DNA from 4 places in the Citrobacter sp. GW821-FHT02E08 genome. Region 4 is predicted to be linked to each of the others. Evidence: predicted binding sites of a transcription regulator. Region 4 holds the regulator's gene; each other region holds the start of a gene.
The links. Region 4 encodes CRP, which controls carbon source genes, mostly activating them, when cyclic AMP is high. Its sites were predicted from a motif close to ATGTGANNNNNNTCACAT; they were not measured.

Region 1 (2,208 bases), on a different contig from region 4:
GGAAGAGAGGTAGGCGCTGTTTTTTTCTGCCAGCGGAGAGGCAATCACCGCGCTGGCGGTATCGTGGCTGGCGACGGCAACGACCGGGATCTGATTACCCTGCGGGCAAATCCAGTGACCGATGACATTGCCCGGATGCGTTGGCGTGCCGAACCAGGCGTGATTCGCGCCGGTCCACGCCAGCAGCGTGTCATCCCAGCCGTCGGTATGAATATTGACGAGCTGCGTAGTGGTGGCGTTGGTATATTCCCAGTTCATTTTGCCGGTCAGGCAATAGGCGAAGTAATCAGGAATTAGCAGAGCGTGCGCCACCTGGGGGATCAGTTCCGGTTGTTGTTCAACCAGCGCGCGTAATTGATACAGCGTGTTAAACGGCAAAAACTGAATACCGCTGCGGCGATAGATTTCCGCTTTCCCGAGTTGCGCCTGCGCCTGTTGCATCACGCCTGTGGTGCGGCTGTCACGGTAGGAGACGGGCAGGCCGACGCGCTGACCGTGTTTATCCAGCAGAACATAGTCCACGCCCCAGGTATCAATCCCGATACTGTCAATGCGGATGCCTTCATCGCAGACTTTCTCCAGTCCAAGACGAATGGCTCCTTCCAGACTGTCGATATCCCAGGCGTCGAAGCCGTCTGTTTTTTGCAGGCAATTCACGAAACGGTGGATTTCACGCAACGTCAGGGAACGGCGTTCACTGTCGTAACGCGCCAGCATAACGCGTCCACTGGATGCGCCGAGATCGACAGCGACACAATGGCGAAAAGTCATAATGAGGTCCTTCCAGGAGTGATGGCTATGAGTCTAAGAACCCCGGGGAAAAGGTACCTTCTTGCTACTGACAGCCAAAATTAGCCGCTGGCAAGAAAGCAAAGATGAACGTGATGACGTTCACAGTTTCCAGTAATGAGCCTGTTTTTACCTGATGTGACGGCGTCCGCATTTAGCGAACTTTCCTGCCCTGTCTTGAAAAAATGACCGGATATGCGCGCTTTCGTGTCAAAACTTTAAGGTGAGGTGGCGACCCCTTAATTACTATTTCAGTCATGTTCCACTTCATGTCAGGAAGCCATCATGACCCTATTGCACAGCGTGGATTTTTTTCCGTCAGGTAAGGTCCCTATCGCCATCGAACCCCGGCTTCCGCAGTCTGCTTTTCCTGAGCACCATCATGATTTTCATGAAATCGTGATCGTTGAACATGGCACGGGCATTCATGTATTCAACGGACAGCCGTACACCATCAGCGGCGGCACCGTCTGTTTTGTTCGCGATCATGACCGACACATGTATGAACATACTGACAATCTGTGTCTGACTAACGTGCTCTATCGTTCGCCGGATGCGTTCCAGTTTCTGGCAGGGCTGAATCAGCTTTTACCGCAGGAGCAAGATGGGCTGTATCCGTCCCACTGGCGGGTAAACCAGGGGGTGTTACAGCAGGTGCGCCAGTTGGTTGCTCAACTGGAACAACCCGATGGAGAGATGGACACGCCAGCGGTCGCCAATCGCGAAATCGTGTTTATGCAGCTGCTGGTATTGCTGCGCAAAAGCAGTCTGATGGAAGGGGCGACGGATAATGATGCGCGGCTGAATCACCTGATGGCCTGGCTGGAAGATCACTTTGCCGAAGAGGTCTGCTGGGAAGCCGTGGCCGATCGGTTTTCGCTCTCATTACGCACCTTGCACCGTCAGTTGAAACAACAAACCGGGCTGACGCCGCAGCGCTATTTGAACCGGCTGCGTTTAATTAAAGCGCGTCATTTGCTACGCCATAGCGATGACAGTGTTACCGATATCGCCTATCGCTGCGGATTTGGCGACAGTAACCACTTTTCGACGCTTTTTCGCCGCGAATTTGACTGGTCGCCGCGTGATATCCGCCAGGGGCGCGACGCATTGCTGCAATAACGCAGATGCTGAAGTATGACGGGTATATCAATATTTTTTGCCGCCGCTTGACGCATAATAGAGTGTTGTTATTGGTAGAGGTGATGTGGTGGCAAATCAGCTCGTTCTTCATAAAGCCGACTTTTTTGCAAGCGACGCGCAGGCGGTTGCTGTCGCCGATCGCTATCCGCAAAATGTCTTTGCGGAACATACCCATGATTTTTGTGAACTGGTGCTGGTCTGGCGTGGCAACGGTTTGCATGTGCTCAATGAACGTCCCTATCGCATTACACGCGGCGACCTGTTCTACATTCGTGC
Region 2 (2,208 bases), on a different contig from region 4:
CACAGGGGATAACGATATTTTATGGCGATAACATCTACGTTTTAGAGGTTATTTTAAAAAGACCACACAGACGATAATTCAAGCAATTACAGCGTGATTATTACGCGAATTTACATTTAAATTTATAAAGTAATTTATCAACTATCTGTATAAGCAGGACAAAATTGCCGTTAAAAACTGTGGCACATCACATTTTTCTACCTTGTTTGTGTGTGAATAAATATTATATTTATCATTTACTAAACTATTTCGCTCTTTTTATTATCATTTTAAACAATATTTTAACACTTTATTTGTTAGTTTTTGCAGCGCGTAATTTTGTGATTTTGATCATCAGCATTTCTTTTGTCTGGCAAAAATCCTCGGTGGTAGCGTTTTGTGTTAATCGTCACAAAACAAGAAATCTCTCCAGATGAATACTGCCCACGTTATTTCAAATATGCCGATTTATTACCCTGTCCTTCCCGTTTATTGCACTCCAGGAGCGCTAAATTCATGCAAGCAACGAGTACATTACCCGCTAATAAAACGTTTATCGGACGCAGTGCTGGCTTCCAAAGGTAAGCACGTCCCTCCCCCTGACTCATTTCTTTCACCACAAAACCGCAAAATGATCGGAAATTCTCGCCGATTATCCGTTGCCTTTACGCCACAAAGAAGGCCAGACAAGGTCCCCTGAGCAGCACAATTCACTGTGTTCATGTGCTATCAGCCCCTCCACACCTCACCACTGAAGTTTTCAGCGTTCTCCATTCTGGTCTGAAATGGTTTTTCATTTTGTTCTCTTTTTTGACCACGTTCTCATTTTTACTCTGGGTTATGGTTGATAATTGCACTTGTCCGGACATCCGGACAAATAATCACTCAACGGTCTGGAGAATGAACCATGGTGAATATCGTGCACACCCGCTTAGATGACCGCTACATTCACGGTCAGGTTGCGACGGGATGGATTCCGCATACACAGTCAAATCTGGTTGTTATCTGCAATGACGCTGTAGCCGGAGATGAATTGAGGAAACAGTTGATATCCATTGCCGCGCCAGAGGGAGTTGGGGTTCGCTATTTTTCAGTCCAAAAAACGATCGATGTCATTCACCAGGCCTCGCAGAAACAACACATTCTGCTGATGACGGACAACCCGCTGGATGCATTAAAGCTTGTTGAAAACGGCGTGCCGATCAAAGAGATCAACCTGGGGAATCGCGCCTGGTCCGCCGAGCACGACATTAAAGTTTACAAGTCCTATCACGTAAGCTCTGAAGAGAAAGCCGCCCTGGACACGTTGGTCAGCAAGGGAATTACTGTGTACTACGCGCTGACGCCTAATGACAGCAAACAAGTCTACAAAGGTTAAATTTCATGGAATTAACAACAGTTTTGCTCATTGCGCTTGTTGCCGCATTTACCGGTGCAGATTCGTTTGCTGAGCAGTTTCAAACCTATCGCCCGGTGGTTGTTGGCTTTTTGGTTGGCCTGGTGCTGGGTGACGTCAAAACAGGTTTGATGGTCGGTGCGATTCTGGAATTGGTCTTTCTGGGTCAGACTGCGGCATTTGGCGGCGCCCAACCCCCTAACATGGTGATCGGTACCGTTATCGGCGTAACGTTCACGATTGTGAGCGGGCTCGATCCAAAGGTATCTGTTGCGCTGGCGGTGCCATTCGCCATCCTGATGCAGGCGATCATGACCGCATTTTGTACTTTCCTTGCGGTGTACATGCATAAAAACGATCGCTATATCGAAACCATGAATTTCTCTGGTTTTGCCCGTACTCAATGGACGGGTCTTAGCCTCGCCTTCATCTTGTATTTTGTTGTCGCTTTTATTCCGATTTACTTTGGCGCCGAACAAGCTTCCGGTTTCATCAAATCGTTACCTGAGTTTGTCATCCACGGTCTGAGCGTCGCTGGCGGGATCCTGCCTGCCGTTGGTTTCGCCATGCTGCTTAAAATGATGTGGCAACGCCAGCATATCCTGTTCCTGATTGCCGGTTTCGCCGCAGTGAGTTACCTGAAGATGCCGATCCTTGCACTGGCTATCTTTGGGGGTTGTTTCGCCGCTTACGATTTCTTTTCTAATCAACATCGTCAGCAGACTATGACTAAAACGGCACCAGAAGCCGAAGAGGAAGGGATCTAAGATGAGCGATTTTATCGACCAAACTGAAGCGCCTGAGTTAACCAAAGCAGACTTAAATAAGGTGTG
Region 3 (2,208 bases), on a different contig from region 4:
GCATACGCGGAAAGGGATTCAACGTAACGACGCTGCCCCTCGGCATACAAGGTGTCGAAAGCGAGCGAGGATTTGCCAGAACCCGAAAGCCCGGTCACGACAATTAATTTGTCGCGGGGGATGACGAGGTTGATGTTTTTGAGATTATGGGTGCGGGCGCCCCGAACTTCGATCTTATCCATTCACCTTTCCCGGATTAAACGCTTTTTGCCCGGTCGCATGGAGCCACCGGTGACTACAAACGGTTAATTATGACACAATAAAACCTGAATGGATATCCAGTATTGGAATGCAAAACGCAGGTGCCTGTGCAACAATGTCCGGCTGAGGTTGTTGACTGGAATCGACCTCGCAACGTAGTAAAAGCGCTATTGGAAATGCTACAATCCCGCGCTTACACTTATTAAGAAACGTTTTTCAGGAGACACGATCATGGCCAGCAGAGGCGTAAACAAGGTGATTCTCGTCGGTAATCTGGGCCAGGACCCGGAAGTACGCTATATGCCGAATGGTGGCGCAGTTGCCAACATTACGCTGGCTACTTCCGAATCCTGGCGTGATAAAGCGACCGGTGAGATGAAAGAGCAGACCGAATGGCACCGTGTTGTGCTGTTTGGCAAACTGGCGGAAGTGGCCAGCGAATACCTGCGTAAAGGTTCTCAGGTCTATATTGAAGGTCAGCTGCGCACCCGTAAATGGACCGATCAGTCCGGCGTAGAAAAATACACGACGGAAGTGGTGGTTAACGTGGGCGGCACCATGCAGATGCTGGGTGGCCGTCAGGGCGGCGGTGCTCCGGCAGGCGGTAGTGCAGGTGGTCAGCAGCAGGGTGGTTGGGGTCAGCCTCAGCAGCCTCAGGGCGGCAATCAGTTCAGCGGCGGCGCGCAGTCTCGTCCGCAGCAGTCTGCACCAGCGCCGTCTAACGAACCGCCGATGGATTTCGATGACGACATCCCGTTCTGATAATGATGGGTTAATACGGTAACGTGTTTTCTGCAACCCCCTGTCTCGACAGGGGGTTTTTTATTGCCTAATAAAAAGCCTCCACGGAGGAGGCTCTTCTCAATATCAGACTAACACCATCGGCCACTCGGGTGGCGTATGGCTCATCACCTCCACCATCACCGATTCGATATTGCTCCAGATGGTCGAGATATCCACCAGAGTAATACCGAGCAGACCGGTTGCAAACCAACAGGCGGAGACCACGCCAAGAGCGCTACTGATGACTGACAGCCCAATCGCGTCTGATTTACGAAACTGAATATTCAGCGTGCTGGCTAAAAACATGAGCACGGCGCTCAGCAATTGCCAGCGGAGAAGAACCACGCCAGTGGTGATGGTTGCCATGAAACAAATCCTCTGAGAGTAGCTGCTGCCCTGGACAGCACGGTGCTGTTCACGGGAGACGTGGCGCACTCTGGTTATCGGCGGGCTTTGAGAACAAGACTTAATGAAACGTTGTTTTTGTTTCATTTGTTTTGTGAACTATATCACATTGAGTGATTTATTCGCCAGCGTGGGACGCCCTTTTTTGCCTGTTTTATAACCACGATAAATATGTGGTAAACAAGGATGGGAGAGGATTTCTGGTGGTCATGTTTCAGGTTGCATGCGCTGTTATTCAAATTATTTAGCGCCAGGCGTTGGATAATAAAGATGTATCTTTATTACCCTTTTATATTTTCAGTAAAATTAACCATTCAGAAAAATTAACGAAATTTTTTAAAAATACGCATGTCATTCATTTAAGAAAAATCCGAATCCTTGTCGGGCCGCGTATTCCTTAATAAAAATAAGCGTAACTTCAAGTTTGCCTTACGGGAAAATATTATCATCATCCGTCAATATCAGACTTTTACTAAGAAAAGTCTGTTGCTAATGTTGATAGATTCATGCAATTTAATCACCTGTTTGTTATAGACTCGACGTGCTTCAAGTTGCATGTGCTACGGCTGCATTCGTTCACCCCGGTCATTGCGTTTTGTTAGTGCCTGGGTTCGCTTTTACGTGCCGTGTCACTACGCCTGGTCCTGCAACTCGAATTATTGAGCCAGAACATCCAGCCTTGATGATGACAGGCACATATACTGCAGGGAAATAGGGCTGAAATGAATCGTAGTGCGCGCAGCAAGATGCTGAAGTTCCTCGGAACAATCATGGTGGCATTGCTCCCCGTGATGCTGGCGCTATGGTTCGCTCAGGGAC
Region 4 (2,208 bases):
GCGAATCACCTGCTCCGCATGGCTGCGTTCGACCAGCTTTTGCACCTCTTCTGGCTGATGCAGACTGACGGAGATGTGTTCCTGTAAGTCCAGCGCTTCCTGGAATGCCCGCAGCAGGCGTTTATATTCATTGTTGTGATGCGCCGACAGCATGTGCATTTGCTGGTAACACTGGGTGATGAGATCTACCGCTTTCTGTTGGCGCACCAACAAGGGTGGCAGCGCTTTTTCAGGATCCGCGTGCTGGGTGAGCAGACTGTATTTGGCTTCGCAGTAGTCGGCCAGCTCGCGGTACAACAAACTGAGTGACTCGCGTAGCGGTTGTTCACGCCAGAGCCAGAACCAAAACCAGTTAAAAAGCCCGTACCACAGGGTGCCCAGGGCATAGATCAGCAACGGCTCCCAGACGGGCATGTTACCAGCCAGGCTTAGCGTGAAAATAGCGGCGATAAGCGAGGCAGGCAGGAGTCGGGCATGCAAGGCGCTGAGTTCCGCCGTCACGCCAAGAATCAGCGTTAAACCCGTCAGAATCAGCGGCAGCGGTATTGCTTGCGCGAGCAGCAGTTGCATTGCCAGGCTGCATCCGGCAAACAGCGATGCGCCAATGACTAAGCGTTTGAAAAAGCGTTTGTGGGGGGTATCAAGCCCGGCAATGTTGCAGCAGGCGGGAACGAGAGAAAAGAGCAATCCCAGATGCAACTGGCCAATGATAAGGCCGATCGCCACAGGCAAACACAGCACCAGCGTTTGCCGCAGTGCGTAGTTGATTTCAGGGTGATAAATCAGTCTTCGCCACATCGGTGCCAACAAAAATGGCGCATTACAGGGTAATACGCCATTTCGACGGGGTTAACGAGTGCCGTAGACGACGATGGTCTTACCGTGCGCGGAGATCAGGTTCTGATCTTCCAGCATTTTCAGAATACGACCAACGGTTTCGCGAGAACAGCCAACGATCTGACCGATCTCCTGACGGGTGATTTTGATTTGCATGCCGTCCGGGTGAGTCATCGCATCGGGTTGTTTCGCCAGGTTCAGCAGAGTCTGAGCGATACGACCAGTTACGTCGAGGAAGGCAAGGTTGCCGACTTTTTCGGACGTAACTTGCAGGCGACGAGCCATCTGGGAAGACAGGCGCATCAGAATATCCGGGTTCACCTGGATCAGTTGGCGAAATTTTTTGTAGGAGATTTCAGCGACTTCACAGGCCGTTTTTGCACGTACCCATGCACTGCGTTCCTGGCCTTCTTCAAACAGGCCCAATTCGCCAATGAAATCGCCCTGATTCAGATAAGAAAGGATCATCTCTTTCCCTTCTTCGTCTTTAATCAGCACTGCCACTGAGCCTTTAACGATGTAGTACAACGTTTCTGCTTTTTCACCCTGGTGAATCAGCGTGCTCTTCGACGGGTACTTATGAATGTGGCAATGAGACAAGAACCATTCGAGAGTCGGGTCTGTTTGCGGTTTGCCAAGCACCATGCGCGGTTATCCTCTGTTATAAGCTGTCTCCAGAGCCAGAAAACGACGCTGTCTCTGGGGTTGCCAAAATATGCTTCCCGCTGCCAGGGAAGGGGGCTGCTAAAAATGTACTGCAGCCTGTAATGTGATGTCCTCTGCATACATGCAGTACGTCAATGTATTACTGTAGCATCCTGACTGTTTTAGCATAGCTTTCGCCGTGTGTCTCCTGGTGTCTCGCTTCAGCATGATGCAGGTCGCCTTCCATTGCGAGATTTGTTATGTCCGCGTAATCTGTCAGGAAAATTGAAACATTGGAGTTACGAAATATGCAAGCGCGTGTGAAATGGGTCGAAGGGCTAACCTTCCTGGGAGAGTCTGCTTCCGGCCACCAAATTTTGATGGATGGTAACTCCGGTGATAAAGCGCCGAGTCCGATGGAAATGGTGTTAATGGCCGCGGGTGGCTGCAGTGCGATTGATGTGGTGTCTATTCTGCAAAAGGGACGCCAGGATGTGACCAACTGCGAAGTGAAGCTCACTTCCGAGCGTCGTGAAGAGGCGCCGCGCCTGTTCACCCATATCAATCTGCATTTCATTGTGACTGGCAATGATCTGAAAGACGCCGCCGTTTCGCGCGCTGTTGATCTTTCTGCAGAAAAATATTGTTCTGTTGCGTTGATGCTGGAAAAAGCAGTGAATATCACGCACTCATACGAAGTGATTGCCGCGTGATCTCAGGTTGCCG

Region 1: a site for CRP is predicted at 926-943, ahead of rhaS (HTH-type transcriptional activator RhaS). Genes of this name have one in related genera too.
Region 2: a site for CRP is predicted at 788-805, ahead of AC07UY_RS00690 (PTS sugar transporter subunit IIB). Genes of this name have one in related genera too.
Region 3: a site for CRP is predicted at 1,482-1,499, ahead of AC07UY_RS15620 (YjcB family protein). Genes of this name have one in related genera too.

Annotation. Positions count from the first base shown of each region.
Region 1 is NZ_JBWKVL010000015.1:58,607-60,814, forward strand. It holds gene rhaB (rhamnulokinase) at 1-771, opposite strand, end outside; gene rhaS (HTH-type transcriptional activator RhaS) at 1,075-1,911, shown strand; gene rhaR (HTH-type transcriptional activator RhaR) at 2,000-2,208, shown strand, end outside.
Region 2 is NZ_JBWKVL010000001.1:139,841-142,048, reverse strand. It holds gene AC07UY_RS00690 (PTS sugar transporter subunit IIB) at 887-1,357, shown strand; gene AC07UY_RS00685 (PTS sugar transporter subunit IIC) at 1,363-2,142, shown strand; gene AC07UY_RS00680 (PTS system mannose/fructose/sorbose family transporter subunit IID) at 2,144-2,208, shown strand, end outside.
Region 3 is NZ_JBWKVL010000012.1:68,444-70,651, forward strand. It holds gene uvrA (excinuclease ABC subunit UvrA) at 1-182, opposite strand, end outside; gene ssb1 (single-stranded DNA-binding protein SSB1) at 433-963, shown strand; gene AC07UY_RS15620 (YjcB family protein) at 1,069-1,350, opposite strand; gene AC07UY_RS15625 (EAL domain-containing protein) at 2,112-2,208, shown strand, end outside.
Region 4 is NZ_JBWKVL010000003.1:392,689-394,896, forward strand. It holds gene AC07UY_RS06160 (YccS/YhfK family putative transporter) at 1-798, opposite strand, end outside; gene crp (cAMP-activated global transcriptional regulator CRP) at 850-1,482, opposite strand; gene AC07UY_RS06170 (OsmC family protein) at 1,791-2,195, shown strand.